2 regions of the Streptococcus sp. SR4 genome follow, and region 1 is predicted to be linked to the other one. Evidence: predicted binding sites of a transcription regulator. Region 1 holds the regulator's gene; the other holds the start of a gene.

Evidence for each region. The regulator CtsR, encoded in region 1, represses protease genes until heat stress. The targets are predictions, from matches to a motif close to TTGGTCAAAAAAGGTCAAANA.
Region 2: the regulator CtsR is predicted to act here: its motif matches at 11,540-11,560, upstream of HMPREF1519_RS05480 (ATP-dependent Clp protease ATP-binding subunit).

The regions. Positions count from the first base shown of each region.
Region 1 is NZ_AZYW01000035.1:6,768-23,240, forward strand. It holds gene cysS (cysteine--tRNA ligase) at 1-1,051, opposite strand, end outside; gene cysE (serine O-acetyltransferase) at 1,428-2,048, opposite strand; gene HMPREF1519_RS04435 (SseB family protein) at 2,133-2,903, opposite strand; gene pnp (polyribonucleotide nucleotidyltransferase) at 2,900-5,137, opposite strand; gene pbp3 (D-alanyl-D-alanine carboxypeptidase PBP3) at 5,347-6,594, shown strand; gene pbp3 (D-alanyl-D-alanine carboxypeptidase PBP3) at 6,739-7,995, shown strand; gene HMPREF1519_RS04455 (ATP-dependent Clp protease ATP-binding subunit) at 8,125-10,575, opposite strand; gene HMPREF1519_RS04460 (CtsR family transcriptional regulator) at 10,576-11,031, opposite strand; gene HMPREF1519_RS04465 (COG2426 family protein) at 11,349-11,819, shown strand; gene tsf (translation elongation factor Ts) at 11,928-12,968, opposite strand; gene rpsB (30S ribosomal protein S2) at 13,079-13,846, opposite strand; gene ahpC (alkyl hydroperoxide reductase subunit C) at 14,119-14,679, shown strand; gene ahpF (alkyl hydroperoxide reductase subunit F) at 14,696-16,228, shown strand; tRNA gene HMPREF1519_RS04490 (tRNA-Cys) at 16,404-16,473, shown strand, end outside.
Region 2 is NZ_AZYW01000047.1:2,788-19,260, reverse strand. It holds gene recR (recombination mediator RecR) at 1-277, opposite strand, end outside; gene pbp2b (penicillin-binding protein PBP2B) at 418-2,532, opposite strand; gene HMPREF1519_RS05530 (NAD(P)H-hydrate dehydratase) at 2,654-3,490, opposite strand; gene HMPREF1519_RS05525 (bifunctional methylenetetrahydrofolate dehydrogenase/methenyltetrahydrofolate cyclohydrolase) at 3,494-4,348, opposite strand; gene HMPREF1519_RS05520 (alpha/beta fold hydrolase) at 4,496-5,272, opposite strand; gene HMPREF1519_RS10325 (FeoB-associated Cys-rich membrane protein) at 5,422-5,562, opposite strand; gene feoB (ferrous iron transport protein B) at 5,580-7,718, opposite strand; gene HMPREF1519_RS05505 (ferrous iron transport protein A) at 7,715-8,191, opposite strand; gene HMPREF1519_RS05500 (amino acid ABC transporter ATP-binding protein) at 8,363-9,097, opposite strand; gene HMPREF1519_RS05495 (amino acid ABC transporter permease) at 9,097-9,777, opposite strand; gene HMPREF1519_RS05490 (DUF1797 family protein) at 10,091-10,321, opposite strand; gene argF (ornithine carbamoyltransferase) at 10,390-11,370, opposite strand; gene HMPREF1519_RS05480 (ATP-dependent Clp protease ATP-binding subunit) at 11,613-13,883, shown strand; gene HMPREF1519_RS05475 (NUDIX hydrolase) at 14,026-14,484, shown strand; gene HMPREF1519_RS05470 (DUF1827 family protein) at 14,494-14,796, shown strand; gene HMPREF1519_RS05465 (Gfo/Idh/MocA family protein) at 14,842-15,804, opposite strand; gene HMPREF1519_RS05460 (aminoacyltransferase) at 15,902-16,473, opposite strand, start outside.

The DNA of each region.
Region 1 (16,473 bases):
CATCCATAGCTTCTTGGAAGGCGTCAAGATAAGTTTGCAACTCAGCTTGATTCACCTGATCTGTCAACGGAAGACTGTGGGTATTTTTCAAATACTTAAGATTAACTTCAGCATCATGGATAGCTTTTTCTGTAAAGTTAATTGGTTTACGGTACTGTTGTGTTGCTAGGAAGAAGCGAAGCACTTGACCATCAACCGTTTGAAGCATATCATGAACGGTCACGAAGTTACCCAAGGATTTTGACATTTTTTCATTATCCACATTGACAAAACCATTATGCATCCAGTAGTTAGCGAAGGTCTTGCCAGTTTTGGCTTCGGATTGGGCAATTTCATTGGTATGGTGTGGAAACTCAAGGTCTACACCTCCACCATGAATATCGATAGTATCTCCAAGGATTTCAGTCGCCATTACAGAACATTCGATGTGCCAACCAGGACGACCAGGTCCCCATGGGCTGTCCCAAGAAACTTCTCCCTCTTTGGCAGCTTTCCAAAGGGCAAAATCCAGAGGATTTTCCTTACGTTCTGTTTCAGCATCCGTACGTCCGCTTGCACCAATTTCAAGATCTTCCAAGGTTTTGTTAGCCAATTTAGCATAGTTGTTTGACTTAGCTACTCGGAAGTAAACATCACCTTCAGAGACATAGGCAAATCCTTTGTCAACCAAGGTTGACACGAATGCAATGATTTCATCCATGTAGTTAATAACACGTGGATTTTGTGTCGCTGGTTTGATGCCAAGTTGTCCGGTATCTTCCATAAAGGCCGCGATAAACTTGTCCGACAATTCCTTAGTTGAAATACCAGCTTCATTGGCTGCCTTGATGATTTTATCATCTACATCCGTAAAGTTGGAAATATAGTTGACTGTATAGCCACAATACTCAAAATAACGACGAATAGTATCAAAAGCTACTGCTGAACGGGCATTTCCGATATGAATATAATTGTAAACTGTTGGTCCGCAGACATACATATTGACAACATTTTCTGTCAAAGGTACAAAATCACGGAGCGAACGTGTCATCGTATCATAAATTTTAATCACTTGAGATTCCTTTCAATTAACTGGAAACTATTTTTTATCCTTGATATGGTTTAGGTACAAACACAAGAGTATAACGAGAATGATAATCCAAATAGTCGCAACTAGCTGACCTTGAGCCAAGAGAGACATAGCTGAAAGAAAACTCCCAACTATATAGAAGACCAAAAAAGGATTGTCCTTGAAGAATTTTTTCATTACTCAAATCTCACTTGTGTCGTTGCTTAAAAACCAGACCGGCCCATAAAAGAGCAATGCAAAACCATAAGGCGGCCATGCTATAGTCTGCTCTATGTAAAGCAATGTAAACAAGAGCAAGAGGACCCACAACCGTCAATCGAGTCACCTTTGAACTAAAGAGTTTCATCGTTTCCTTTCCTTATAGACGTGATGAGTGGAAGCTAGCTGCTTTTAGAAGGTCTTCTAGCTTTTCACTATAGTATTCACGACCCTCTTCAATATCGTGGATAACTTCTTCATCCTTTTGACCATGAACACGCACAACCTTAGCAGGAACACCAACGACTGTAACATCTTCTGGGACATCTGCAACAACCACGGCTGCCGCCCCAACCTTAGCATTCTTGCCAATCTCAATAGGGCCTATGACCTGAGCATGGGCTGAAACCAAGGCACCCTCACGAACGGTTGGGTGACGTTTTCCGACATCTTTACCAGTACCACCTAAAGTGACACCGTGGTAAAGCATAGCGCCCTTCTCCACAACAGCTGTCTCACCAATGACAAGGCCTGAGCCATGGTCAATGAAAACACCTTCAGCAATCTGAGCACCTGGGTGAATCTCAATCTGAGTCCAAAAGCGCCAAAACTGACTATGCATACGCGCTAAGAGTCGACAATGGTGGCGCCAGAGAAAATGTGAGATACGATGGGCAGCCAAGGCTTTTAATCCAGGGTAGGTTAAAAGAACCTCTAGACTCGTCCGAGCTGCTGGGTCATTTTTCTTTACTATATCAATACTTTCTTTCCACCAACCCATTTAGGTCACTCCTTACATCATTATTGTTATTATTGTTTGCTGTGGCCTATTATTCTTTAAAGTGGAAAGCTACTAACACTAGGTCTACTCGCTATCCCCTTCAAAATAAGACCAGTCGACTAACTCAGGCTGCTCATCAAACGGATTGATGACAATACCTTGAACCTTATCCAACTCATTTTCACCTGTTGAAGGCTGGTAAATTTCTGACAGTGGCCACTGCAAAATCGTCCCTTTAGCCTTACGGAAAGGTAGGCCAAAAGTCTCGTTACCGTACCATTTTGCAAAGCTCGTTAAGTTCGTAAACACAGGCACATAACTCTGTCCCTCTGCATTCGACATGGTCGCAAAGAGACGGTCATCCTGGCCATCTTCCTCACGTTTATGAATGAAGGCTGGAACAAGATAAATCTTATCTTTAGGATCTGCCTTTTGATTTTCCTCACCCAAAAGATTATTAAGGGTCTGAGTGAAATAGTTGATAAACTGGATGAGTTCACTGCTTGCAAAAAGAGTGGTATTCGAGAAGTCACCATCCTCTTTTAAATTGAAAGCAAGACCAAAAAGCTCTGCCTGAACCAGTTGTGTTAAAACATCTAAGCTCGAACGTTCTACCCAAGTTTGCTCTCGAGCACTCTCTTGAGTAGCTTTGAAAGATTGTAGGTCCTGTTCATTAGTGAAGACAGGAACAACCTTCTTTCCTTCCACTTCAACTGCGTAGAGGTCTTGGGCAGCCAAGACGGGAGTACGTTGTAAATGATTAACCAAAGCCAGACTGGTTAAAAAGTGGTCTGGTTCCTTTAAAAATTCTTTTAGAGTTTCATCAAAAGCTTGCAATTCTTGATTTTCTGTCATTCTTCTGTCTGTTCTTTCGTTTCTGATTTATCAGGATTTTTCGGTGCTTCACCACTTTCATTATGGTGGCGTGGTTTATGATGAGAACGACGGCGGTGACGATGCTCTCCTCCATTTTCCCCATCATCAAGTTTTTCAGGCTTAGGAAGCAAGGCCTTGATTGAGGCATCGATACGTCCTTTTTCATCGATTTTGATAATTTTAACAGTTACCGTACCCCCAACTTTAACCACATCTTCGACATGCTCAGTACGTTCCCAAGCTAGTTCTGAGATGTGGATGAGAGCATCTGTCTTATTGAAAAGGTGGACGAAGGCACCGAACTTTTCAATACGGACAACGGGTACAGTGTAAACCTCTCCAACCTTAGCTTCACGTACAAGATCGGAGATGATAGTTTTAGCACGGTTAATAGCATCCTGATCGCTAGAGAAAATCTGAACAAGACCTTCTTCATCGATATCAATAGTGACACCAGTTTCAGCGATAATCTTATCAATAGTTTCGCCACCTTTACCGATGACAACCTTGATCTTGTCAACAGGAATCTGAATGCTATCAATCTTAGGTGCTGTTGGTGCCAATTCTGGACGTGGCTCAGCGATTGCTGACTCAATAACATCAAGAATTTCAAAACGAGCTACCTTTGCCTGAGCCAAAGCCTCTTCGAGAATGGCCGGTGTAATACCCGAAATCTTAATATCCATCTGAAGAGCTGTAATTCCTTGACGTGTCCCAGCCACCTTAAAGTCCATATCTCCAAAATGATCTTCCAAACCTTGAATATCAGTTAGGACAGTGTAGTTAGTACCATCTGAGATAAGTCCCATGGCAATACCTGCAACAGGTGCCTTAATCGGTACACCACCAGCCATAAGAGCCAAGGTTCCTGCACAAATAGAAGCTTGTGAGGAAGAACCATTTGACTCCAAGACTTCTGCTACCAAACGGATAGCATAAGGGAACTCTTCAACACTTGGGAGAACCTGAGCAAGGGCACGTTCACCCAAGGCTCCGTGACCAATCTCACGTCGACCTGGTGCACCGTAACGCCCTGTCTCACCCACTGAATACTGAGGGAAATTATAGTGGTGAAGGAAACGTTTCTTATACTCTGGATCCAAACCATCAACAAGCTGTGTATCACTCATAGGTGCCAAAGTCAAAACTGACAAGGCTTGAGTTTGACCACGTGTAAAGAGACCTGAACCATGAACCTTAGGAAGAAAGTCAATCTCTGCGTCCAAAGGACGGATTTCATCCACACGACGGCCATCTGGACGAACCTTATCCTCGGTAATGAGACGGCGCACCTCAGCATGTTCCATCTGCTCAAGAATTTCTGCCACATCACGCAGAATGGTTTCCTTATCTTCATCTTCTGCAAAGCGTTCTTGATAAGAAGCGAGGACTTCTTCTTTTACAGCCTGAGTTGCTGCTTCACGCGCCAGTTTTTCTTCCACCTGAACAGCCTTCGCTAACTGATCATAATAAGCTGTTTCGATTTCGACTTTCAAATCAGCATCAACTTGTAGAAGTTCAACCTCAGCCTTTTCCTTACCAACAGCTGCAACGATATAATTTTGGAAATCAACCAACTCTTGAATGGCCTCATGCCCCTTCAAGAGTGCTTGCAACATAATATCCTCAGACAATTCCTGGGCACCTGACTCTACCATATTGATAGCTTCCTTGGTACCTGCCACTGTCAAATCTAAAAGTGAAACTTCCTTATCCGCTGCACTTGGATTGATGATGAAATCTTCTGCAGCATAGGCTACTTGAACCCCAGCAATTGGACCATTGAAAGGAATATCAGAGATAGAAAGAGCTAAAGAACTCCCAAACATAGCCGCCATCGGAGCACTAGCATTCTCATCATAAGAGAGAACCGTGTTAATGACCTGAACTTCGTTACGAAAGCCCTCCGCAAACATAGGACGAATAGGACGATCAATGAGGCGAGCAGTCAACGTGGCATCTGTTGAAGGGCGACCCTCACGCTTGTTAAAGCCCCCCGGGAACTTGCCAGCTGCATACATTTTTTCCTCATAATTAACCTGTAAAGGAAAGAAATCTGCCGTTGCCATCTTTTTAGACATAACAGCTGTTGATAATACCGTTGTATCTCCATAACGCACGACGACAGCACCATTAGCCTGCTTGGCTACCTGCCCAACTTCAACGACAAGCGGGCGTCCTGCAAAGGTCATCTCAAAAGTTTGTTTAGCCATGTTTGATCCCTCTTTTTATCCATGACCAGCCCTTACAAAAACGAACCGGTCAACTTTATGTCATTCATTTGATATAACTTTCATTTTACCATAATATAGTCAAAAATGGCAGAGCTCCGGCATAAGTTAGCACCCAAGTCTCCCTTTCTCTCAGATATTTAAGTCGTTTTGTGATATAATAAACACTTATGAGAGACAAAGGAATGACTATGAAAAAATTACAACACATCATTATGATTGCCTTAATCTTACTAGGCCTAGTAACACCTGCTCTAGCACAAGAACAGACAGATGACTTCAATGTTTCCGCTAAACATGCGATTGCTGTCGAAGCAACTACAGGGAAAGTCCTCTATGAAAAGGACGCCACTACTCCTGACGGTGTGGCTTCAATGACTAAAATCCTAACAGCCTACATGGTCTATAAAGCAGTTGACCAAGGAAAAATTACCTGGGACACTGACGTCGATATCTCAGACTATCCTTTCAACTTAACCGTTGATTCAGAAGTTTCAAATGTCCCACTAGATTCCCGAAAATACACTGTTAAACAGCTCCTAGATGCCACCCTCATTTCCAGCGCTAACAGTACTGCTATTGCTCTAGCTGAAAAAATCTCAGGATCAGAGAGTGCATTTGTTGACACTATGACAGCCCAACTTAAAGAGTGGGGCATTACAGATGCTAAATTATACAACGCTTCAGGACTAAATAATAAATACCTAGGCGATAACCGCTATCCTGGCTCTAAAGCAGATGACGAAAATACTATGAGTGCTCTAGATGTTGCCATTATTGCAGACCACCTCATCAAAGACTATCCTCAGGTACTTGAAATCACCAAGCAAACCGAAACTGATTTCGAAGGTGACAACAAATTAACGACGCACAACTACATGTTAGAAGGTCAAGACAACTACCGTGAAGGCGTTGATGGACTCAAGACTGGAACAACTGAACTTGCAGGGGCTTCCTTCGTAGCCCACTCCAATGAAAATGGCATGAGCTTGATTACCGTTGTTATGAATGCGGATAATGGCGGAGAAGATGAAGCTGCCAGATTCACAGCCACAAATGAGTTGCTAGATTATGTGACACAAAACTGGGAAATCAAAACCCTCAACACCAAAGGACAAATCGTCAAGAAAAATGATATCAAGGTGGCTGACGGAGATAGCCAAACCATCTCTGCTAAACTCGAGTCAGACCTTACGGTCGTTCAAAAAATAAATAGTAAAAATGATGCTGTTAAAATCAAAGCAAAAACCATAACGGCACCTATCAAAAAAGGGGATACTATCGGAACTGCAACTTTTGATGATAAGGATCTCGTAGGGACAGGTTACATCTCTGAGCCACCTCAAGTTTCTGTAACAGCCAACCAATCTATCAAGAAAAGTTTCTTCTTAAAAGTTTGGTGGAATCATATCGTTAATTTCTTTACAGGAAACAAGTAAACACAAAACTACCTTTTAGCTATCAAAAGGTAGTTTTATCTTGCCTTCAAAATTGGTCTTGTAAGTAAAAGCCCCTTCTCAACACCTTAAGTTCCTCTCAAAATGTGGTATAATAAATATCCAAAACACATGAAGGAACAAACCATGAAAAAACTGATTACGCTTATGATGACCTTCTTACTCTGTCTGGGAAGCGTAGCCCCTGCTTTTGCAGCAGATAAGAAAAAAGGATATGATGCCGCAGCCAAACATGCCATCGCTGTCGAAGCGACTACTGGCAAAATTTTATACGAAAAAGATGCCACTACCTCTACAGGGATTGGCTCTATTACCAAGCTCCTAACGGCCTACATGGTGTATAAAGCGGTAGATCAGGGAGACCTCAAATGGAATAGCAAAGTTGAGATTTCTGACTATCCCTTTGAACTAACTGTCAGTGCCGGAGTATCCAATATTCCACTAGATGCCCGTAAGTACACTGTTAAACAGCTCCTTGACGCAACCCTTATTTCCAGTGCCAATAGTGCATCCATTGCTCTAGCTGAGGAAATCGGTGGAACCGAAAGCAAGTTTGTCGATATGATGAAAGCCCAACTTAAAGATTGGGGTATCACTGATGCCAAGATTGTCAATGCCTCTGGTCTTAATAATTCCTACTTAGGTGACAATATCTATCCAGGCTCTAAATCTGACGAAGAAAACACCATGAGTGCTAAGGACGTTGCTATCATTGCGCAACACGTGGTGAAAGAATATCCTGAAATTCTCGATATCACTAAAAAAACCGAGGCTGATTTTGATGGTGTCAACAAACTTAAAACCTTCAACTACATGCTTAAGGGACAACCTAGTTACCGCAAGGGAGTTGATGGTCTAAAAACAGGTACCACCGATTTGGCCGGTGCTTCCTTCGTGGCCCACTCAAATGAAAGTGGCATGAGCATTATCACAGTCATTATGAATGCTGATAATACCGATACTGATGACTACGCCCGTTTCACTGCAACCAATGACCTACTTAACTACGTAGTCTATCATTGGGAAAGCAAGACCATTGCCAAAAAAGGACAAGCTATCGGTAAAAGTCAAGCCCATGTTATTGATGGTAAATCTAAGCAAGTCACTGCCGTCGCTAAGTCTGACTTTAATATCATCCAAAAAATAGATGCTAACAATAGTAAACATATTAAAGTTACTACAAATCAAGTCCAAGCTCCTGTCAAACCAGGAGACAAGGTTGGAACTGCTACCTTTGAAGATAAGTCACTTGTCGGAGAAGGTTACCTACCTAACCAAGGTATGCCTAGCATGGAACTGGTTGCTGGTAAAGAAGTTAAGAAAAGCTTCTTCCTCAAGGTCTGGTGGAATCACTTTGTCACCTTTGTCAACGAAAAACTCTAAACCTTATAGTCGAGCCTTGCTCGGCTTTTTCTTTTACCCAACTTTACAGAAAGATTGACTCTACCTTGACTCCTGTTGACACAAACAAAAAGACAAACTACACCTGTAATCTGTCTTTTTGTTTAATCTTTACACTACTGTAAAGGTTAATTTATCTTTCGAACAACCAATCTTAAGGGTTTGTCCACTCACTACTTGGCCGCCTAGTAAGAGCTCAGATAACTTATCCTCAACCTGAGTTTGAATCGTGCGACGTAATGGACGAGCACCCATCTCAACATCATAGCCATCTTTAGCCAAATGCTTGAGGGCAGCTGGTTGGAATTTCAAGTCAATCCCTTTTTCAGCCAAAGCTGAAACCAACGGTTTTACCATAATTTTGACAATCTCACGAAGCTGTTCTTCCTCTAAGCTATGGAAGACAACCTTCTCATCAATACGGTTGATAAACTCTGGACGGTAGGCCTTCTTAAGCTCTTCCATGATACGTGACTGCATAGCTTGATGATTATGAGAAATGTCTCGAGCACCAAAACCAACAGTCTTATCATCGCGAAGAGCAGTCGCCCCCAAGTTCGAAGTCATTATGATAATGGTATTTGAGAAGTCGACTTTACGACCTCGACTATCCGTCAAGACACCATCATCCAAAACCTGTAAGAGAATGTTGAAAATGTCTGGGTGAGCCTTTTCTACCTCGTCAAAAAGAAGAACTGAGTAAGGCTTGTTACGAACTTTTTCTGTTAACTCACCACCCTCATCATATCCAACATAACCTGGAGGAGCACCGTTAAGGCGGCTAGCCGCAAATTTTTCCATGTATTCTGACATGTCAAAGCGAAGCAAAGCTGACTCATCATCAAAGAGAACCTCCGCCAAAGCCTTGGCCAATTCTGTCTTACCAACACCAGTAGGTCCAAGGAACATGAAGGAACCAATCGGACGTTTGCCAGTACGAATACCTGACTGGTTACGACGAATAGCACGACTAATCGCTGAAACTGCTTCGTCTTGACCAATAACACGTTTGTGAAGCTCTGCTTCCAGATTCAAGTAACGCTTGCTATCTGCCTGAGTCATCTTCTCAACAGGAATACCTGATAGACGACTAAGGGTTTGCATAATCTGATCTGCATCTACCAAGGCAGGTTTTGGTAATTTTGCTTTTTGGCTAGCCTTATATTGTTTAACAGCAGCCTTCATATCACCAGATAGAAGCGCTTCGTCCAAAGGCGTTATTTCAAGTTTGGCTTCTTTTTTGATACGACCTTGAACAGTTGCACTCGCTTCATCTAAAAGGTCAATGGCAGAGTCAGGTAAGTTTTTACTCGTCAAATAACGGTGGGCTGCCTTGACTGCTGTCTCAACCGCCTCATCAGTAATCGTTACACGATGATAGTCTTCATAAGACGACCGTAGGCCTTTTAGAATATCAATCGCCTCAGCTACACTTGGCTCCTCGATTGTAATCTTAGCAAAACGGCGAGAAAGAGCTGCATCTTTCTCAATATGCTTCTGGTACTCAGCTTGAGTAGTTGCTCCAACCATATGAAGGGTTCCACGTGCTAGAGCGGGTTTCAAAATATTCGCCGCATCTAAGGTACTATCAATACCTGAACCAGAACCGATAATCGTATGCAATTCGTCAATAAAGAGAATGATTTTTCCATCAGCTTCAATCTCATCAATGATCTGATTCATACGTTCTTCGAAATCGCCACGGAAACGTGTTCCTGCAACCACACTCATCATATCAAGCTCTAAGATACGCATATCAGCCAACTCAAAAGGTACTTCGCCTGAAGCAATACGCTGTGCTAAGCCAAGCGCAAGTGCCGTCTTACCAACACCTGCTTCACCCACAAGAACTGGGTTATTCTTCGTTTTACGACTCAAAACCTGAATCATGCGTGAAATTTCTTTCTCACGTCCAATAACAGGATCAAGAGCACCTGACTCGGCTACTGCCGTTAAGTCTTTTGTGTAATCTGACAGTTCCCCAGTAGAAGATTGAGGAGGCTGCATCATATTAGCAAAATTACCTGATGCCTTTGACTTTTTAGGCTTACGAAGGTCGTGAATGGCCTTCAAATCTTGCTTACTAAGACCTGCGTAACGCTCCAAAGAACGTCGTAAATCGATAATGCGAGGCTTATCGCTGTCATCCTTATATTGAAAACCAGCAACTTCAAGGAGACGACAAACCATCAAATCCTTATGAAGGAGAAAGGCCATCAATACATGTTCAGACCCTACCTCTACAGCACCAGTTACACTAGCAATTCCCTCTGCCTCTTGCAACATAGCCCCTAAAGCATGTGACTGTGCACGTAAATCGATAATATCTGATTCAGACAAGTCTTTTGGACTTTTCTCCATCGCTAGTACAGCAGCGGTCTCAATCTCTTCCGCACGAATACGGTCCTCAAAATCAGTAAATGTTAGGTAGGCTACAGATCCTGGAACCTCAACCATAGCCAGAAGCACATGCCAAGTCTCCAAGAAAGGACTTCCAAAACGCTCTGCCTCAAGCTGAGCACGATGGAAAATGGCCTGCATTTTTCTTGAATATGTCGTCATCTAATTTCCTTTTCTATCCAATCTAAGTAATAGCGAGCGTAGAATACGCGAACGAATAGCAGCCGCATCTTCGCCTAAAACATCATCACTAGCAGTTGCTAAAATCAAATTTCCCTCACGTTCAGTGATGATTTTTTCATCAAAAAGCAACTGAATCAAGTCTGTAAATACCTGCTCGCTGAGCTGATCCGCCAAGTTCTGAAGCAAATCATTAATCATGTGGTGCTTGTCGGAGAATCTGACCTTGACGATACGAATATAACCGCCACCTCCACGTTTACTCTCAACAATATAACCACGACTTTCTGTAAAACGAGTCTTAATAACATAGTTAATCTGACTCGGTACAACTTGAAAAGTATCTGCTAAGTTCGAGCGTTGAATCTCAGCAATTCCAGACTGGCCCAGCAATTCTTTAATATATTCTTCTATACTATCTGATGTATTTCTTGCCATCTTAATTCCTCCAGTCTAATTTGACTATAACTGACTATTATTATACCAAAAATGTCAGCTCATGGGAAACTATACCCTCAAAAAGCTTTTTAAAGTTGTCATTAGAGACCATATAAGATACAATAAATAAGACTGAAATATTAGGTAACTTAAGGTGTTTGATTCAAATTTTCTATCTACTTTGATAGGCTGAGACCCACCTAATCCAACAAGTACTTTTTAGCACTTTCGCAGTAGTATTAGTCTTATCACTCTCGATAAAGCTCATGTCATTTTGAGTCTTATCTCTTATTTTATTCCCCTATGAAAGGTTACTCATGAAATACATCATTGCACTCTTAATCTCTATGATTCCTTTGGTTGAGCTCCGTGGAGCCGTTCCTGTTGCTATCGCCTCAGGTATCCCTTGGTGGCAAGCCCTAATTCTTTGTGTCATTGGGAACATGATTCCAGTTCCAATTATCTTCTTCTTCGCCCGCCGTGTCCTCGAATGGGGGGCAGATAAACCTCTAATTGGTGGCTTCTTTACCTGGTGTCTTAAAAAAGGTCACAGTGGTGGCCAAAAACTTGAAAAAGCTGCTGGAGATAAGGGTGTCTTCTGGGCCCTTCTACTTTTTGTGGGAATTCCGCTTCCAGGAACAGGAGCTTGGACTGGTACCCTAGCAGCATCTATCCTAGATTGGGACTTTAAACGTAGTGTTATTGCTGTTATGCTTGGGGTTATCCTTGCAGGTATCATCATGGGAACACTCTCTCTTCTACTTGGTGTAAATACCTTCGCTCATTAATTACTTTTTTCAACGTCTGGGGCATGCTCAGACGTTTTTTTAATAGCAACAAAAAAGAAGTTACGATTCATTCACGTAACTTCTTTTCTTTTTATCTAGCAACTAGAATTAGTTGTTAAGAGCTGCTGCCATTGTAGCTGCAACTTCTGATTCAAAGTCGTTAGATGCTTTTTCGATACCTTCACCAACTTCAAAGCGAACGAATTCTACTACTGAAGCGTTTACTGATTCAAGGTAAGCTTCAACTGTTTTGCTGTCGTCCATGATGTAAACTTGAGCAAGAAGTGTGTATGCTTGGTCAACTTTAGTGTTGTCAAGCAAGAAGCGGTCCATTTTACCTGGGATGATTTTATCCCAGATTTTTTCTGGTTTACCTTCAGCAGCCAACTCAGCTTTGATATCTTCTTCAGCTTGAGCAAGAACAGCATCAGTCAATTGAGCTTTAGAACCATATTTAAGGTGTGGAAGAGCTGGTTTGTTAACCATAGCACGGCTTTCGTTATCTTGATCGATAGCGTGGTTAAGTTGTGCCAATTCATCTTTAACAAATTGTTCGTCCAATTCAGTGTATGAAAGAACAGTTGGTTTCATCGCTGCGATGTGCATTGAGATTTGTTTTGCAAGAGCATCATCTCCACCTTCGATAACTGAAACAACACCGATACGTCCACCGTTGTGTTGGTAAGCTCCGAAGTGTTGTGCATCAGTTTTCTCAACAACTGCAAAACGACGGAATGAAATCTTTTCACCGATAGTAGCTGTAGCAGTTACGTATGCAGCTTCAAGAGTTTCACCTGAAGGCATAGTCAATGCAAGTGCTTCTTCGTTGTTAGCTGGTTTACCTTCAGCAATTACTTTAGCTGTTTCGTTTACCAACTCAACGAATTGAGCGTTCTTCGCAACGAAGTCAGTTTCAGCGTTAACTTCAACAACTGCTGCAACGTTACCGTTAACGTAAACACCAGTCAAACCTTCAGCTGCAACACGGTCAGCTTTCTTAGCTGCTTTAGCCATACCTTTTTCGCGAAGCAATTCAATTGCTTTTTCGATATCACCTTCAACTTCAACCAATGCTTTTTTAGCGTCCATGACACCAGCACCAGATTTTTCACGCAATTCTTTAACAAGTTTAGCTGTAATTTCTGCCATTTTGTTTTTCTCCAAATTTATTTTATCAAACTAAGGGGCAGGGCTGAGCCCCGCCCCTTAGGTGTTTGTCGTATCTTTAGTGGGCATTGAGCCCAAACCAATCTTAAAGATTAGTTGTTGTCACCTTCGACAACTTCAACGATTTCTTCGATTGAATCAGCTGCAGCTGCTTCTTGGAAATCTGCAGAAGCATCTTCACCTTGGTTACCTTCGATGATAGCATCAGCCATTTTTGAAGTGATCAATTTAACGGCACGGATAGCGTCATCGTTAGCTGGGATGATTACATCAATCTCATCTGGATCAGCGTTTGTATCAACCATCGCTACAACTGGGATACCAAGTTTTTTAGCTTCTTTAACAGCGATTTGTTCTTTGTGTGGGTCAACGATGTAGATTACATCTGGAATGCGAGGCATATCTTCGATACCACCCAAGAATTTTTCAAGACGTGCACGTTGTTTGTTAAGAAGTGCAACTTCTTTCTTAGGAAGAACTTCGAAAGTTCCATCAGCTTCCATTTGTTTGATTTCTTTCAAACGAGCGATACGTTTTTGGATAGTATCCCAGTTTGTAAGAGTACCACCCAACCAACGGTGGTTGATGTAGTATTGACCAGCACGAGTTGCTTCTTCAGCTACTGCTTCAGCTGCTTGTTTTTTAGTACCAACGAACAAGATTACTGCATCGTTAGCTGCTGCTTCACGAACGAATTCGTAAGCTGTATCAGCCATTTTTACAGTTTGTTGCAAGTCGATAACGTGGATCCCGTTACGTTCTGTGAAGATGTACTTAGCCATCTTAGGATTCCAGCGACGAGTTTGGTGACCGAAGTGAACACCAGCCTCAAGAAGTTGTTTCATTGAAATTACTGCCATGAGTATTTCTCCTTAAAAATTGTTTTTTCCTCTTCTAAGCTTTAGACTTGCAGTCCCACCCTGCGGCAACAAGACCACAATCGGCTTAGAATGAGTATTTGTCACTTTACGCAACTATAGTAGTTTATCAAAAAAAGTGACATTTGACAAGCTCTAAAATCAGTCTGACCATTAGAAAAAATTCACCCGTATTAAAATTGCAATCGTTTTCTTTGAGGTTGATAAGTATTTTGTTTATAATTAGGCTATCAAAAATAGAGGAGGACATTATTTTGTCATTAGTCGGAAAAGAAATTATTGAATTTTCAGCACAAGCTTACCACAACGGGGAATTCATTACTGTTACAGATGAAGATATTAAGGGAAAATGGGCTGTTTTCTGCTTCTACCCTGCAGATTTTTCATTTGTCTGCCCAACTGAACTCGGTGACCTTCAAGAACAATATGAAGCTCTTAAATCTCTTGGTGTAGAGGTTTACTCTGTCTCTACTGACACTCACTTTGTTCACAAAGCTTGGCATGATGACTCAGATGTTGTTGGAACTATTACTTATCCTATGATTGGAGATCCTTCACACCACATCTCACAAGGCTTTGATGTTCTTGGGCAAGATGGTCTCGCACAACGTGGTACATTCATCATTGATCCAGATGGCGTTATCCAAATGATGGAAATTAACGCTGACGGTATCGGACGGGATGCAAGCACTCTTATTGATAAAGTCCGTGCTGCTCAATATATTCGCCAACATCCAGGTGAAGTTTGTCCAGCCAAATGGAAAGAAGGAGCTGAAACACTTACTCCTAGCTTAGATCTTGTAGGTAAAATTTAACAACCAGGGGGTATCCATGGTCTTAGATAAAGAAATCAAGACGCAATTAGCACAATATTTAAATTTACTAGAATCTGATATTGTATTACAAACGGATTTAGGGGATGACGATAATTCTCGAAAAGTAAAAGAATTTCTAGACGAGATTGCCGCTATGTCTGACCGTATTAGTCTTGAATCAACACATTTAAAACGTCAACCTAGTTTTGGTATTACACAAAAAGGGCAAAAAAGTCGTGTTATTTTCTCAGGCTTACCAATGGGCCACGAATTCACATCTTTCATTTTAGCTCTCTTGCAAGTTTCTGGTCGTCCACCTAAAGTTGATAAGGACACTATCGAACGTATCAAGAAGATTGATAAAACCATCGATTTAGAGACTTATGTTTCATTAACATGTCACAATTGTCCAGACGTTGTTCAAGCCTTTAATATAATGGCTGTTTTGAACCCAAATATCACTCACACCATGATTGAAGGTGGGATGTATCAGGATGAGGTCAAAGCTAAAGGTATCATGTCTGTTCCTACGGTTTACAAAGACCAAGAAGAATTTACATCTGGTCGTGCAACCATTGAACAGCTTGTAGAAAAATTGGACGGACCACTTGATGCTGATGCTTTCGCTGATAAAGGTGTCTATGATGTTTTGGTTATTGGTGGTGGCCCTGCTGGAAACAGTGCGGCCATCTATGCTGCCCGTAAAGGTTTAAAAACTGGTCTTTTAGCAGAAACCTTTGGTGGACAAGTTATCGAGACAGTCGGCATTGAGAACATGATTGGTACGCTATATACAGAAGGTCCTAAGTTAATGGCCCAAGTTGAAGAGCATACGAAATCTTATGATGTTGATATCATCAAAAGTCAATTAGCTACTGGCATCGAAAAGAAAGAACTTATTGAAGTGACACTGGCTAACGGTGCCGTTTTAAAATCCAAAACTGCCATCCTGGCTCTCGGAGCCAAATGGCGTAATATCAACGTTCCTGGCGAGGAAGAATTCCGCAATAAAGGTGTTACTTACTGCCCACACTGTGATGGTCCACTATTTGAAGGGAAGAATGTTGCAGTTATCGGTGGTGGTAACTCAGGTTTGGAAGCGGCTTTAGATTTAGCTGGCATTACTAAACATGTTACGGTCTTAGAGTTCTTACCTGAATTAAAGGCAGATCAAGTCTTACAAGAACGAGCTGCTAAAACTGATAATCTAACCATTCTTAAGAACGTTGCAACCAAAGAAATTGTTGGTCAAGATCATGTAACTGGTTTGAATTACGTTGAGCGTGATACAAACGAAGAAAAACATCTTGATCTTGAAGGTGTCTTTGTTCAAATTGGTCTTGTACCAAGTACTGCTTGGCTCAAAGATAGTGGTATTGAACTCAATGAGCGCCAAGAAATTATCGTTGATAAATTTGGTTCAACAAATATCCCTGGTATTTTTGCTGCAGGTGACTGTACAGATAGTGCCTACAAGCAAATCATTATCTCCATGGGGTCTGGTGCTACAGCTGCTATCGGAGCATTTGATTACTTGATTAGACAATAATCAACACTTGCGTGTTAGTAATCTATCTTCAACAGTTATAATTAATATGAAGAGGTTGAATGTCTTTCAACCTCTTTATGTTTCTTGTAAATAGGCAGTTTGAATAATCAACCAGTCAATTTGATGAAAGAGACTTGACGAATCTTTTTTTTTTCGATAGAATGGTATCTGTTATGGCGGTATAGCCAAGTGGTAAGGCACGGCTCTGCAAAAGCTTGATCGTCGGTTCAAATCCGTCTACCGCC
Region 2 (16,473 bases), on a different contig from region 1:
CTGAAACATCTTTGGAATCTTCAACAACCAAAATCTTAGTACGATCTCTGGTTTCATCGGTACAAATATTACATGGATCATCATCTGTCAAACGACCACAGACCGAACAATAAGTCAATTCACGTTTTGCTGCCAAGAGGTTTTTTGCGAAATCATTGACATCTTCATCAGACATGCTAATGGTATAAAAAGCTAGGCGTGTCGCTGTTTTAGCCCCAATTCCAGGGAGTTTTGAAAAACTATCAATCAGCTTCGCAATTGGAGTAGGATAAAGCATGAAAGCCTCCTGTTCTTTATATTTTTTATTCATCGCTCATCTTTTGTCACTTTCATGGATAAGCCTTTAGCCAAGAACAAATACTCAAACACTATATCACAGAAAAATCCCTCGTGCAAGGCACAAGAGACTTTAGATGTTTAGTGGGTATTTTGGTAAAGCTCCATAATAGCTTTGACCGCATTTTGATGGGCCTTACTCTTCCAATCTAGAGCGTGTGGGTACATAATCCCAACTGCCAACTTCGTACCTTCTTTAGCGGTCGCATAGGCAACGGCATTAAGATTAACCGTTGTTACAGAGTTACCAGAAGCATCCGTCGCATAGGTTTCGGCTGTCCCTGTTTTACCACTGATTGGAATGATAGAACTTGCCATAGCTTTACCAGTCGCAAGGCTAGATCCTGAATTAACGACATCATTAAAGCCTTGTTGGATAATCCCCATCTGCTCAGAATCAAGAGGTAAGGTATTTAACACACGTGTATCTACCGTTGAAGCTAGTGTTCCTAGACTACCATTAGATCCTGCATCGTAGATACCTCCAACGATATGAGGTGCTACACGTTTACCACCATTGGCAATTGAAGCAACATACTGAGCTAGCTGAATGGTTGTATAAGAGTCGTACTGACCAAAGGCCTCTGTCAAAACGTTGGCTACATTGTAATTCTTAGAAATGTAACCTTCTGATTCTCCAGGTAAATCAAGTCCTGTAGACACGCCCATACCAAAATCAGCATAGGTATCACGAAGCGTCGTCATGGCCTTATCCATATTGTCAGTCGACAAGGCCATACCTGGAACATACTGTTGGCCAAGTAGTTTAATTGCAATCTGCACCATATAGGTATTTGATGAGTATTCTAGAGCCTGTGTCGCGGTAATAGCACGGCTACCTTGGTCTGTAAACCAAGATGTGATAGGGGCTGAACCGGCAATGTTAATTGGTTGGTCAGTCAAGACCTGGTTCCCATAGATAGCACCTGAACGCCAACCAGCAGTTAAGGTTGCCCCCTTAACAACAGATCCCGGAATGAAGACATCAGTGATTGTGCCTAAGGCATTGGCCTTAAAATCTTGTGCTCCTTGCTCGTGTTTTTGCCCTGCCATAGCAAGTACAGCACCAGTGTCAGCATTCATAACCACTGCATACATTCCTTCAGAATAGGTTGCTTTATTCTCTGAAATCTCTGAAGAAAGCTGTTGACCTAGGATGTCTTCAACTCCTTTTTGGAAATCAAGGTCGATGGTCAACTGCAGATTGTTCCCCTTGCTGCCCTTTTGAGTAATTTTATCACTAGCAACTTCGCCTTCCTTGTCTACTGTAATCTCACGAACAGTATGTTTTCCTTGTAGTTTCTCCTCGTATTCTTTTTCTAGATAAGACGTTCCTACACGGTCATTAAGGGCATACCCTTTCTTGAGGTATTCCTTGGCATCTTCTTGTGGCAAACCTGCTTCTGAACTTGAGACTTTCCCGATGAGAGGAGACAAGGCTGAATCAACCGTATGACGCTCCCAATCCTTAGCAACCGTAATACCATTAAGTTCCTTCTGTTTAGCTGCTACAATCGCAATTTGTTCAGGCGTCAAGTCTCCTGTTTTCAATGTGACTGTTGAGAAATTAGAAACAGCATTCATCTGTGAGTAAATGTAGACAATCTTAAGCTCATCCTCAGTGTAATCCACTGCTTCATCAGGAACGGCATCAACAGCATTGTTGTAAATAGTAGCTTCAGCTAATTTATTACCAAACTTATCTGTTTTCTTGTCCTTTGGAAGGTCATTAACCACACGTTTGTAGGTGGCAGAATCCGCTAGATAGAAATCGCGTTTCTGGCGTGCTGTTACCTTCGTCTCCGTTAGTGTTACCATGGTCGCTAACTTTTCAGCGACCTTCTTCATAGTATCTGATGACACCAAATTGCTACGTGTAAAGGTAATAACGTCCTTACTCTGGTTGGTTGTAAGAGCAACCCCTTTAGCATCAAAGATTTGCCCACGCTCGCTTGCAATTCTAACCGTATACTTGGAGTTATCCTCTAATTTCTTAGTATAAAACGATTTGTTATAAACCTGCATATAGGTCAAACGTGCAAAAAGCAACAAAAAAAGGACAAAGACTACACCAAAAAGCAAGTAAACACGACGTGAAATGTTTACTGGCTTTCTAGGCTTATTCGCTCGTTTTTCTTTTTGTTTTTGGCGCCGTTTTTCCCATTTTTGACTGAGTTTTTTCGAAAATGATGTCACTTTTTTTCCTCTATGTTCTCATAAAAATTCTCTTTTATTTTATCACAAATAAGCTTTAGCAAACTTAAAAAAATGTCGAAATCTAAAAAAACTTGCCTCAATACAAGACACGTTTTTTAGATTATAATGACAACTTTTTTATCCAGCTAGGAATGGCTTTACTGATAAGAGTCGGCAAAACCACATAGGCATTTTTAGCCAGATCATCAGCGATAGCTGAGTGAAGCCAGGTAGCTACTGTAACAGCCTTATAGCGATCAATTGAAGCGAACTGGGCCAGAAAACCAGTAATCATACCAGCTAAGGTATCTCCCATTCCTCCTGTGGCTTGATAAGGCCCACCAACTTCTAAATGAGCTACTTTTTCACCCTGATAGACAGCCGTCTTATGACTCTTGGCAACCAGGATTGTCCCAGCTCGGAACTCTCCCAAGGCTTTTTGAGTGTTGGAAACTGTCTGCTCTGGAATCCTTAAACCAGATAAGCGTTCCCATTCTTTTTGATGTGGGGTGAGAGTAAGATGACAATCTGGTAGGTTCTTCTTATTTTTCTTAGCCAAAAGATTGAGAGCTGAACCATCAACAACCAAATTTTGATCTGCCCTAATATTTGCCAGAACCAAGCCCATAGCCTGACTAGCTGCACCATCTTCACCTAGGCCAGAACCGATTAATACCACATCAGCTGCCCTAAGATTCTCAAGAAATCTTTCAGTCTCTCTAAGGTCAAAAGCCATGGCTTCAGGGAGATGAGCATGAAGGGCTGTGATATTTTCACGATCCGTAGCCACTGTGACCAAGCCTGCCCCACTATTGACACAAGCTATGGCAGCCATAATGATGGCACCACCATAAGGATAAAGCCCACCAACTAAAAGCACTCGACCGTAAGAACCCTTGTGAGACTCTCTCAAGCGAGGTGTTATCACTTGCCTAGCTAAATCGTCATCAACTTTCATAAACTATCCTTTCGCACTACGAAGAGCAGCTTGATAGGTCTGTTCCATCAACATAGTAATAGTCATAGGGCCTACACCACCTGGAACAGGCGTGATCATGCCAACCTTATCTTTCACTTGATCAAAATCAACGTCACCACAAAGTTTGCCTTCTTCATCACGGTTGATTCCTACATCAATGACAACAGCACCCTCTTTGACATATTCTTCCGTTACAAATTTTGCACGTCCAATAGCTACAATCAAGACATCTGCCTTGCTACAAACCTTAGCCAAATGCGGTGTTCGTGAGTGGGTCAAGGTAACTGTAGCATTCTTTTCTAGAAGAAGCTGAGCCATAGGTTTACCAACAATATTACTACGTCCGATAATAACTGCTGTCTTACCTTCCAATTCAACATTGTACTCACGAAGGATTTCCATAATCCCAGCCGGTGTACAAGGCACCATTTGACGGCGACCATTCCAGAGATTACCAGTATTCATAGGATGAAAACCATCAACATCTTTTTTAGGATCAATAGCCAAAAGAATACGCATTTCATTAATATGATTAGGCAGTGGCAATTGAACCAAGATACCATGGAAAAGCGGATCCTGATTATAGCGCTCAATAACTTCAATCAACTCTTCCTCACTAATACTCTCAGAAAGATTGACCGTCTGACTATGGAAGCCAGCCTTTTTAGCAGCACGTTCCTTATTACGCACATAAACCTGACTGGCAGGGTTATCACCGACCATGATTACCACGAGTCCTGGCACAATCCATTCCTTTTCTTTTAGACGTGCTACCTTATCATGCAATTGATCCTGCATTTTAGCAGCTAGGGCCTTACCATCCATTATTATCGCCATGGGTGTTCTCCAATACATACTTTTTTTCAATTATACCATAGTGAGGACTCTTTGTGACTAAATTTTCTAAAATTTCAAAAAGACGTCTCAAATGAAAGCTAAAAAAGCTGGAATTGCCTTCCAACTTCTTTTGATTATGTTTCGTGACTAATCCACAAAACCATTTTGCTGACTCCAACCCTTAATAGCCTTCAAGGTCTTCTGCTGGTATTTGCCACTTTCATACATGTGATCTGCACCTGTTAAGGAAACGAGAACAGAATCACGGTAGTTCTTAGCTGTTCTTCTAGCAATATTAGGATGAGTCATCTTATCCTTGGTTCCTGAAATGACGAGAACAGGACATAAAATGTTACTAAAGTCCACATAAGCTGCCTTTGTCTTATCAAACCAATGAAGAGCCATCTGAGTATAAACTTTTCCTGATTCAGGAACCAGATTAGCAAAAACTTCCTCTTTCAAAGCTTCCTCTTGTTCATTCATGCAATACTTGAAAAACTCCTTTTTATAAGGGGGCATGGCTTTTTTCCAAAAACCCCAGCGTAAAAAGTGTTTGCCAAAACAAGCTAACATGGTTGGATAAAAGGCATAAATATCTGCTGTCGGAGCAGGTCCCATGAGAATCATACCAGCAACTTCTGTCTTTTCAGCAACCATTTGAGCCACCAGACAGCCTAAAGAGTGCCCTAAAATAAGTGGTGGTTGGTCTAGACTTTCAATCAAAGCCACTAAATCATCTCGATAGTCCTGCAAAGTAACAGTCCCAACTTTAGCTAGGCACTCTTGATAAGGTAGGTCATGGTAACGAAAGCTAGGTGTATGCACCTTGTATCCCATTTGACGTAGACCTGTCGCAAATTCTCCCCAAACATTGCCATCACACCAGGTCCCATGAATTAGGACAATCTCTCTGTTCAAAACCATTCCTTATACATCTCCCTTTTTTGTTAAAAAATTAGATTATTTATCTATCTTATAGTATCACACTTCCAACCTACATACCTTTATACATTTCTTACAATCGTAAGAAAATGGTCCCTTATTCATTTAAGAGACCATTTTTCTATATATTATTAGCGATTAGCCTTATGCATTTCTTCCTTAACCGGACAAGAACACTCACAATCGCCACAAGAACCTTTTCCTTTGATATAGTGACGGATGCCAAGACCAGCCAAAGCAAAAATAATGAAGGCAATGATAAATGTTGACATAACAATTCCTCCTAAACCTAAATATGGGCTTCTTGAAGATTATCCAAGCTAATGATTTGATCCTTAATCTGACATGGTTTACGAACCACAAAATAAATCATGGTCACTAACAGCAAGAAGGCAACAAAAGTCCAAATTGTCATTGACTTGCCGTATAGGATAACTTGGCCAAACTGATAAAGAATTAAACTCACACAATAAGCTAGGCCTGTTTGAAAACCGATAGCACCAACCGTCCATTTAAGATTGGCCATTTCACGCTTAATAGCTCCAATAGCCGCAAAACATGGGGCACAAAGTAAATTAAAGACTAAGAAGGAATAAGCTGCTAGGGAAGAATAATCTCCTCGCAGAGCCTCAGCTAAACCAGCTTCACTGCTATTATGATAGAGAATACCAAAGGTGGCAACAACAGTCTCCTTGGCAGCTAAGCCTGTAAGAGCCGCAACTGTTGCCTTCCAATTTCCAAATCCAAGCGGATCAAAAATCCAAGACAAACTCCTACCGAGAGTCGCCAAAATGCTGGCTTCCGTATCTACCGTATGTAGCGTAAAGTTGTAGTTAGACATAAACCAGATAAGAACTGTCAAACTGAAAATGATGGTTCCCGCACGTTTGACAAAACTCATAGCCTTACCAAAGGCATAGCGCAAAACTGACATGGCTTTAGGCCAATGGTAAGCAGGCAATTCCATTATAAACGGACTGGTTAGGCCACCCAAAAAACTCGTCTTTTTGAGGGCAATACCTGATAAGATAATGGCAGCCATCCCAATAAAATAAGTACTTGGTGCTACTAATGAGTTACTAGGGAAGAAAGCTCCAGCAATCAAGGCAATTATTTCCAACTTGGCCGAACAAGGCATGAAGGTTGCCGTCATAATGGTAATGCGACGGTCCCTTTCATTTTCAATCGTTCGACTAGACATAACCGCTGGAACCCCGCAGCCTGTCGAAATCAACATGGGAATAAAGGATTTTCCAGAAAGCCCAAAACGTCGGAAAATACGGTCCATAACAAAGGCAATACGACTCATATATCCAATGTCCTCAAGCACACCCAAACAGATAAAGAGCACAAAAATTTGAGGAAGGAATCCTAGTACCGTCCCAATCCCAGCGACGATACCATCAATAATCAAAGACTTAAGCCAGTCTTGAACTTGAAGAAAGTCAAGACCAGAAGTTACCAAATCTGGCACATACTTACCAAAAAGCACATCGTTAGCCCAGTCTGTCCACATGGTTCCAACAGTTTGGATAGATAAGAAATAAACCAAATACATAACTGCTGCGAAAATTGGTAAAGCCAAAATACGGTTGGTAACAATCCTATCAATCTTATCTGACAAGGTCAGGGCAAAATCTTCCGTATGACTTTGAGCCATCTGACAAACACGTTCAATAAGGGCATAACGCTCATTAATGACAATTGACTCCGCATCTTCTGTGAAAATTTCCTCAGTGATACGAATGATATCTTTGATTTCTTTTCGTTGGAATGGGGACAAGTCTAGCTCATCCTCAACTAAAGCATCGTGTTCAAAGAGTTTAATGGCATAAAAACGCGCAGACCTTTGTGGCACCGAATTTCCCAAGACTTCTAAAATTTGTGAGATGGCAGCTTCTAACTTATCGTCATAAATTGGAAAAGCAATGTCGGCAACTGTAGAGGTTGTCGTATGAGCCGCCTTCTTCACTACCTGATCAACACCAGTTTGCTTGAGAGCGCTAGTGGCTACTACTGGTACACCTAGATGATAAGATAATTTATCAACATTAATCTGCTTTCCCTGAGCCTCTAAAACATCACTCATGTTAAGCGCTAAAGTGACTGGAATACCTGTCTCAATCAACTGCGTTGTCAGATAAAGGTTACGCTCCAAATTTGTTGCATCGACTACATTTAAAATGCTGTCTGCCCTTTGGCTCAACAAATAGTCACGCGCCACCTTTTCTTCAGGGCTATAGGGTGACATTGAGTAAATCCCTGGTAAATCCTGGATTTCTAAATCCTTATTCTTTTTGACCAGACCACTTTTTCGTTCTACAGTAACACCCGGCCAGTTACCAACACGCTGATTGTTCCCTGTTATCAGGTTGAATAAACTGGTTTTACCACTATTAGGATTACCTATTAACGCAATTTCTGTCATTTTTCCACTCCCTCATCCAGCATGACCACACTAATCATTTGCGCTTCCGACTTGCGTAAGGTTAATTCATACCCTCTCAAGCTAATTTCTAGAGGATCTCCCAAAGGGGCTACCTTACGCAACAACACTCGAGTACGCTTTGTAATTCCCATATCCATAAGACGTCGTTTGGTTTCATTTGCTGAAAAAATATCAGTAACAATAGCCGAACGTCCAACTGGTAATTCAGAAAGAGGTATCTTTTCCTGATCTTCCTCCGCAGGTGCCAAATCAATCTTATCCAGAATCGACGCATCAAAGGCTAAGCGACTCCCTTTAACGATAATAATAGCACTGTTCTTGGTCTTAGTTACCACCTCAATCGTTTCACCGGCAGCCAACCCTAGGTTAGATAAGTGTAAAAGACTATCCTTAGGGAGGTTAATGCCAAGAATCCGGTAAGGCGTTTTTAAGGCCGCATCATATATGAGCATATTTCTTGACCTACTTTATTATTTTTGATATGGCATCATTATAGCATATTTATCCATCTTTTCCGCAATATTATCCTAAACAAGAATGATTCTAGAAAAGCAGAACACAAAAAGAAAAGGCCGGAAAAGTTCCAGCCTTCACAAACAATGTATACATACTTAATGAATATCTTACAAAACTTTACTCAAGAAATCCTTGGTACGATCTTCCTTAGTATTATCGAAGATCTCTTGTGGTGTGCCTTCTTCGACAATGACACCGCCATCCATAAAGATAACACGGTCAGCCACCTCACTGGCAAAGCCCATTTCATGGGTAACGATTGCCATTGTCATCCCTGATTTAGCAAGGTCCTGCATAACTGCAAGAACTTCACCAACCATTTCTGGGTCAAGGGCTGATGTTGGTTCGTCAAACAAGAGAACATCTGGATCCATAGCCAAACCACGTGCGATAGCAATACGTTGTTGCTGACCACCTGATAGACTTGTTGGGTAGGCATCTGCCTTATCTTTCAAGCCAACCTTTTCTAAAAGTTCCATAGCCTTTGCTTCTGCATCAGCTTTAGAAACACCCTTAGTCTTAATTGGTGACAAGGTGATATTTTCTTTAACTGTCATATTAGGGAAGAGGTTAAACTGTTGGAAAACCATTCCCATCTTCTCACGCATTTTGAAAATGTCGTTATTTTTATCTGTAATATCCACACCTTCAAAGGAGATAACACCTTTTGTAGGTTTCTCAAGCAAGTTCATTGAGCGTAGGAAGGTTGACTTTCCTGATCCTGAAGGACCAATGATAACCACTACTTCACCCTTTTTAATATCTAGATCAATCCCTTTGAGAACTTCGTTCTTACCAAAATACTTGTGAAGATTTTTAATCTCAATAATTGTTTCTGCCATTATTTACGTCCCTCCCCAAGTCGTTTTTCCATTTGTTTCAAGAGTGCCGTCATAGCTGTTGTCACAATCAAATAATAGAAGGCTGCGAACAAGAGCGGTGTCAAGGTCAAGTAGGTTGTTGTTGCAACAGTTTGTGCACCATTCCACAATTCCATAACCCCGATGGTTTGCAAGAGCGAACTATCCTTGATAATAGTAACAAACTCGTTACCCAAGGCAGGCAAGATATTTTTAATGGCTTGAGGCAAGACCACATAACGCATGGTATTCCATGGACGGATACCAAGTGAGTAGGCAGCTTCAACCTGACCTTTAGGAATAGACTCGATACCTGCACGCACACTCTCAGAAATATAAGCACCACTGTTCAAAGAAAGGACGATAATACCTGGAACGATACGTGATAAATCAAGGTTCAAAATGCCAAACTGCACAGTTGGAAGATTCATGTGGATGAGGTTAAAAGCAATCATAATCTGCACAACCATAGGAGTCCCACGGAAAACCCAAACATAAAGGCTCACCAACCACTCCAAAGGTTTGATTCCAGAACGCTTGGCCAAGGATACCAAAACCCCAAGGATGGTTCCGAAGAAGACCACGCAGACCGAAATCATAATTGTTACTAAGACACCATAGTTAAAGTAAGACCAAAACTGTGGTAGAAATGAAAAATTCATCTAGATACTCCTTACTAATATTCTTCAATATTATATCAGAAGACTGTATAATAATAAAGTATTTTCTTATAAATGCGATATTTCAGTATAAAAACTAAGTTATAGACCTAGCTAGCAAAACTCTTAAGCAATACACCTCATGTATTTCCAAGACGACACCACGCCAAAAGCTTTGCCAATGAGTTGAAACACTGACTGTTTTGACAAGCCATACAAGCATCACCCCATGCTTTCATCCTGATAAAAATGCCTGAAACTCGATAGTTTCAGGCATTCTGATTTTTGGAACCTTGTAAAGTTCCAAAATAATTTATTAGTAAAGCAAATCGTAGATTTCCATTGCAATCAAGTCGATACTATCAAATGAATAAGATTCACGTGCTTCAACGTCACGCAATGTGAAAACTGGACCATTTTCAGGATCGTTGCTAAATGATACTTCGGCAACAACCACTCCTTCACGTTCAAAATTACGTTTCAAATTACCACCATCAGCCGCCATCATTTCAAGACGGTTAATGATTCTCACCAAATGTGATTCCATGTTATTTCTCCTATTAATTGTGTATTTCTTACTTATTTTATCACACTTATGGGAAAAATGGGGGAATTTTAAATATTTTTCAAGGAATTGTACATAATGGCCTTGATAGAATGCATACGATTCTCAGCTTCTTGGAAGATGATATCACTGTATTTTTGGAAGACTTGATCGGTGATTTCTAACTCTGCCAAACCATATTTGTCATAGATTTCTTGCCCAATTTGGGTATTGAGATCATGAAAAGCTGGGAGACAGTGCATAACGATGACATCTGGATTTTCCGTCTTGGCAAGTAGGTCTGCATTAATTTGATAAGGCAGGAGTAAATCAATACGAGATTTAAAGTCTACTTCTTCACCCATAGATACCCAGACATCCGTATAAAGCATATCCACTCCCTTGACCTCTGAAATATCATCTGTAATGGTTAAATCGGCACCATTATTATGTTTCTGAGCTAGGGCTACAATCTCATCTTCGGGTTGCAGCACCTCTGGGGCAATAATCTTGACATTAACGCCTAAAATAGCCGAAGTGACCAAAAGTGAGTTGGCCGTATTATTTCTACCATCTCCAATATAGGCGATGGTCAAACCTTCCAAACTACCAAAACGCTCCTTCAAAGTCATGAAATCCGCAATCATTTGCGTTGGATGCCAGGTATCCGTCAAACCATTCCAGACCGGAACACCTGAGTACTTAGCCAACTCTTCGACATCTTCTTGCTTAAAACCACGGTATTCGATTCCATCAAACATAGAACCAAGCACCTTGGCTGTATCAACTACAGATTCTTTTTTACCTAACTGAATGTCTCCAGCACCAAGGTAGGTCACATTCATACCTAGGTCCTGACCAGCCACTGTAAAAGCTGAGCGAGTTCTTGTAGATGTTTTTTCAAAAATCAGGGCAATATTTAAGCCATCTAAATATTTATGCGGAATTCTTTCCTTCTTTAGCTGTTTAAATTTTATAGATAAATCGATTAACTCCTCAAGTTCCTGCTTGGTAAAGTCGATTTCTTTCAAAAATGATTTAGCTTGTGTCATAGGTATCTCTCTTTCGTTCTGAATAATATAAAAACATTATATAATATTTATACATTTTAAACAAGCGTTTTTGAATTAAAATTCAATGTTAGCACTCTTATTAATAGAGTGCCAAACCTAGATGCTTTTTACTTGCAATCTACCTTCCGCATGCTATAATGGAGTCATAGATTTGACCTTTTTTGACCAAGATTGTTTTCAATAAAGGTCTTTCCCAATTCAGATAGAAAAGAGGTACTGATATGCTCTGTCAAAACTGTAACCTTAATGAAGCTAGTATTCATTTGTATACCAATGTAAACGGTAATCAGCAACAAGTTGACCTCTGTCAAAATTGTTATAAAATCATGAAATCTGACCCAGAGAACCCCCTCAATCAATTCAATCAAACAGGAGGTTCAAACTTCTTCGATGATTTCTTCAGCGACCTAAATAACTTCCGTTCTTCTAACGGCGATCTTCCCAATACACCTCCAACACAAGAAGGTGGTAACCGAGGAAACGGTGGCAATACACAAGGGCCAGGCCGTCCAGGAGGACCACGCCAACAAGCTCCTCAACAGCCACAAGGTCTTCTTGAAGAGTTCGGCATTAACATCACTGACATCGCTCGTCGTGGAGACATTGATCCTGTTATTGGTCGTGACGAGGAAATCATTCGTGTCATCGAAATTCTTAACCGCCGTACCAAGAACAACCCCGTCCTCATCGGTGAACCCGGTGTCGGTAAGACTGCTGTTGTTGAAGGCCTAGCTCAAAAAATCGTTGACGGTAGCGTGCCACAAAAACTCCAAGGCAAACAAGTCATCCGTCTTGATGTGGTCAGCCTGGTTCAAGGGACTGGTATTCGTGGCCAATTTGAAGAACGCATGCAAAAACTCATGGAAGAAATTCGTCAACGTCAGGATGTTATCCTATTTATTGATGAAATCCATGAAATCGTAGGAGCTGGTAATGCTGGTGATGGCAATATGGATGCTGGAAACATCCTAAAACCTGCTCTTGCTCGTGGAGAACTTCAACTGGTCGGAGCAACAACACTCAACGAATACCGCATCATCGAAAAAGATGCCGCCCTAGAGCGTCGTATGCAACCAGTTAAGGTTGACGAACCAACGGTTGAGGAAACCATCACTATTTTGCGTGGTATTCAACCTAAATATCAGGACTACCACCACGTCAAATATACAGACGAAGCGATTACTGCAGCTGCAGAATTGTCCAACCGCTACATTCAAGACCGCTTCTTGCCAGACAAGGCCATCGACCTCCTCGATGAAGCTGGTTCGAAGATGAATTTGACCCTCAATTTTGTTGATCCTAAAGATATCGACAAACGTTTGATTGAGGCTGAAAACCTCAAGGCTCAAGCTACTCGTGACGAAGACTTTGAAAAAGCTGCCTATTTCCGTGATCAAATTGCCAAATACAAGGAAATGCAAAAACAAACCATCAAAGACCAAGATATGCCTGTCATCACAGAAAAACATATCGAAGCCATTGTGGAACAAAAAACCAATATTCCTGTCGGTGATTTGAAAGAAAAAGAACAATCACAACTTCTTAGTCTTGCTGATGATCTTAAATCACATGTTATTGGACAAGATGCCGCAGTTGATAAGATTGCCAAAGCCATCCGCCGTAATCGTGTTGGATTGGGTGCACCAAATCGCCCAATTGGTAGCTTCCTCTTCGTAGGTCCTACAGGAGTCGGTAAAACTGAACTCTCTAAACAATTGGCGATTGAACTCTTTGGTTCAGCTGACAGTATGATTCGTTTCGACATGTCAGAATACATGGAAAAACACGCCGTTGCCAAATTAGTCGGTGCCCCTCCAGGATATGTCGGTTACGACGAAGCTGGTCAGTTAACTGAAAAAGTCCGCCGTAATCCTTATTCACTCATTCTTCTAGATGAGGTTGAAAAAGCTCACCCAGACGTTCTTCACATGTTCCTCCAAGTTCTTGACGACGGTCGCTTGACTGATGGTCAAGGGCGAACTGTAAGTTTCAAGGATACCATCATCATCATGACTTCAAATGCTGGTACAGGTAAAGTTGAAGCTAGCGTCGGCTTTGGAGCTGCCCGTGAAAATCGTACCAATTCTGTTCTTAACCAGCTTGGAGATTTCTTCAGCCCTGAATTCATGAACCGTTTTGACGGTATTATCGAATTCTCTGCCCTTAGCAAGGAAAATCTCCTCACTATCGTGGACCTCATGCTTGATAATGTCAACCAACGCTTGGCTAATAACGGTATCTACCTCAGTGTAACTGAGAAAGTTAAGGAAAAATTGGTTGACCTTGGTTACGATCCTAAGATGGGTGCTCGACCACTACGTCGTACCATCCAAGATCATATTGAAGACGCTATTACTGACTTCTACCTTGAAAATCCAAATGAAAAAGATCTCAAGGCAGTCATGACTTCAAAAGGCCACATCACCATTAAGTCTGCTAAAAAAGCCGAAAAAGCTACTCAGAAAGCTGAAACAGCAAAAGAAACTGATTAAACAAAGAACCCAAGTCATTACGTCTTGGGTTCTTTATCTTTTCATTTCCTATTTTCAAATTTATCCCTAATTCTGCCTAAATCAATAGGAAAATGAGCAAAATTTTAGTATAATATAGGCAAATAAACGTAAGGAGCAACTCATGAATCCAACATTTGGTGACAAGGTTGAGGGAGCTCATTATCAAACACGTTACGGTGTTTATGCTGTGATTCCTAACCAAGAAAAGACAAAGATTATTTTAGTCCAGGCTCCTAACGGAGCTTGGTTTCTCCCAGGTGGAGAGATCGAAGCAGGCGAGGATCACTATAGCGCATTAGAACGCGAGTTAATTGAAGAACTTGGGTTTACAGCCACTTTAGGCCAGTACTATGGCCAGGCTGATGAATACTTCTATTCAAGCCACCGTGACACTTACTATTACAATCCAGCCTATATTTATGAAGTTGTAGATTTTTCAAAAATTGGCAAACCTCTCGAAGATTTCAATAACCTGGCCTGGTTTCCAATTGACGAAGCCATTGCTAAACTTAAACGTGGCAGTCATAAATGGGGAATCGAACAATGGAAAGAAACTAACACAACAACTGGCAAATCCTAGGAGGAAACTATGAAACTCATTAATACGACCCGTACACACCAAGAACTTGTTCAAAACCAACTTGACAACACGGATGCCTTTCTCGTAGAGACCTACTCTGCTGGGAATACTGATGTTGTCTTTACACAAGCACCTAAGCATTATGAACTCTTGATTTCAAATAAACACCGTGCTGTTAAAGACAATGAATTAGAAGTTATCCGTGAATTCTTCCTCAAACGAAAAATCGACAAGGATATCGTTTTGATGGACAAACTCAGAACAGTACACACTGACAAATTGATTGAGATCTCATTCCCAACAACTGTATAAGACAAAACAAGCAATGGCTAATACCACTGCTTGTTTTTTTGTATGTTACAAAGCTTTCGAAGCTTGATCCAGAACTTCCATAACCTGACGACTATGTTCCAACTGCTTGGCAACACTGTCAAAATCCTTGGTCGCCACCATCTTTTCAAAAGCCACAAATTCATCATGCATACGATGTTGTAGACTATTGAGATTGACGACTCTCTCTTTCTGACCATTGAGGGTGACGCCAATCTCAGGGAGAGTGTTGGTTGCACCAAAAATGGTAATAGCTCCCTTATCTCCTTGAATAGTTGAACGAATCTCGGCACTACAGTCTTTAGCTCCAATGGCAACAGCCTTAAAGTGACCATAGTCCAAAACTAGAATTCCTGACGTATCCACTCCTCGCTCCACATTAGGTAGATATTCCACACGATTAGGCTTACCAAAGAGACCAACCAGGAGATGGATATTATAGATATTAAGATCTCTAAGTGCTCCCCCACCCATTTCAGGGTTGAAGGCAGGAGCAATCTCTCCTCGCTTAAAGGCATCGTAACGTGAAGAATATTGAGAATAATTGATATTCACAATCTTAATATCTCCAATATCAGACAAGGCTTCCTTAATCGCTGTAAAATTAGCCAAATATTGATTGGTAATAGCCTCCATCAAGAGAAGCTCTTTTTCTTGAGCAAGCTTAGCTAGCTCTTCAAACTCTTCCAAATGTAAGGTGAAGGGTTTCTCACAGATAACATGCTTGCTAGCCAAAAGCGCTTTCTTAGCATAGTCATAGTGGGTATGGTTGGGAGTTCCCACATAAATCGTATCAACTTCTGGATTGGACAAAATTGCCTCATAATCACTAGTCGCCTGAGACAAACCATATTGCTTAGCTAGGGCTTCAGCCTTATCAAGTGAGCGTGGTGTCGACAAGATAGCTTCAAGCTCAATGCTCTCAATAGTCGTTAACACAGGAAGAACTTCTGTCACAATCATCCCTGTACCCAATAGTGCAAGTTTCATCAACTTACCTCCCTAATTTCTAATCTCTCTTTACTATGGTCCAAGCCCATATAGAGACTTATAATGAAAGAGGACTCAAATCGAAGTCCTCAAAAATTTAAGAACGTCCAAGCAGTTTCTTAACTCCTTGAATCGCTTTATGTTTAAGCGGTTGTGGATAATAACGGAAAGTTCCCATCTTACGAACGATATAACCATTAAAGTTTTGTTTAAATCGCAGAACTCCGTCTGAACCATCAAAGATTCCCATAATACCAAGGAAGTTATAGAACGTAATACCACGTTTAATGGCTTGGGTCATCACATACTCTTGTAAGAGTGCTGGCGCATAAAACTTATTAAACTCTGGATAAGACCCACTAAAAAGATAAACAGCTTCTTGAGGTGTATAGACAAAGAGACTTCCAGCCAGAACAATATCTTCCTGACCATACTTGTCAATAAAGGCAGTCGCTTCTCCCTTTCGAACATCAAAGGTCTCAAACTGACTTGATAACTCTCTTAATTGGTTTTGTTTTTTCTCAGATTTTGGATTAGCTTCTAAATCAGCTTGTAATTTGACAATTCTAGCCCCCAACTTCGCCTGATCACTTTCCAAATGGTCATAGTAATCCTGAAAATTCAAGGTAGCCACCATAAAATCAGCATTGTCACCAAAAGCATCATAAA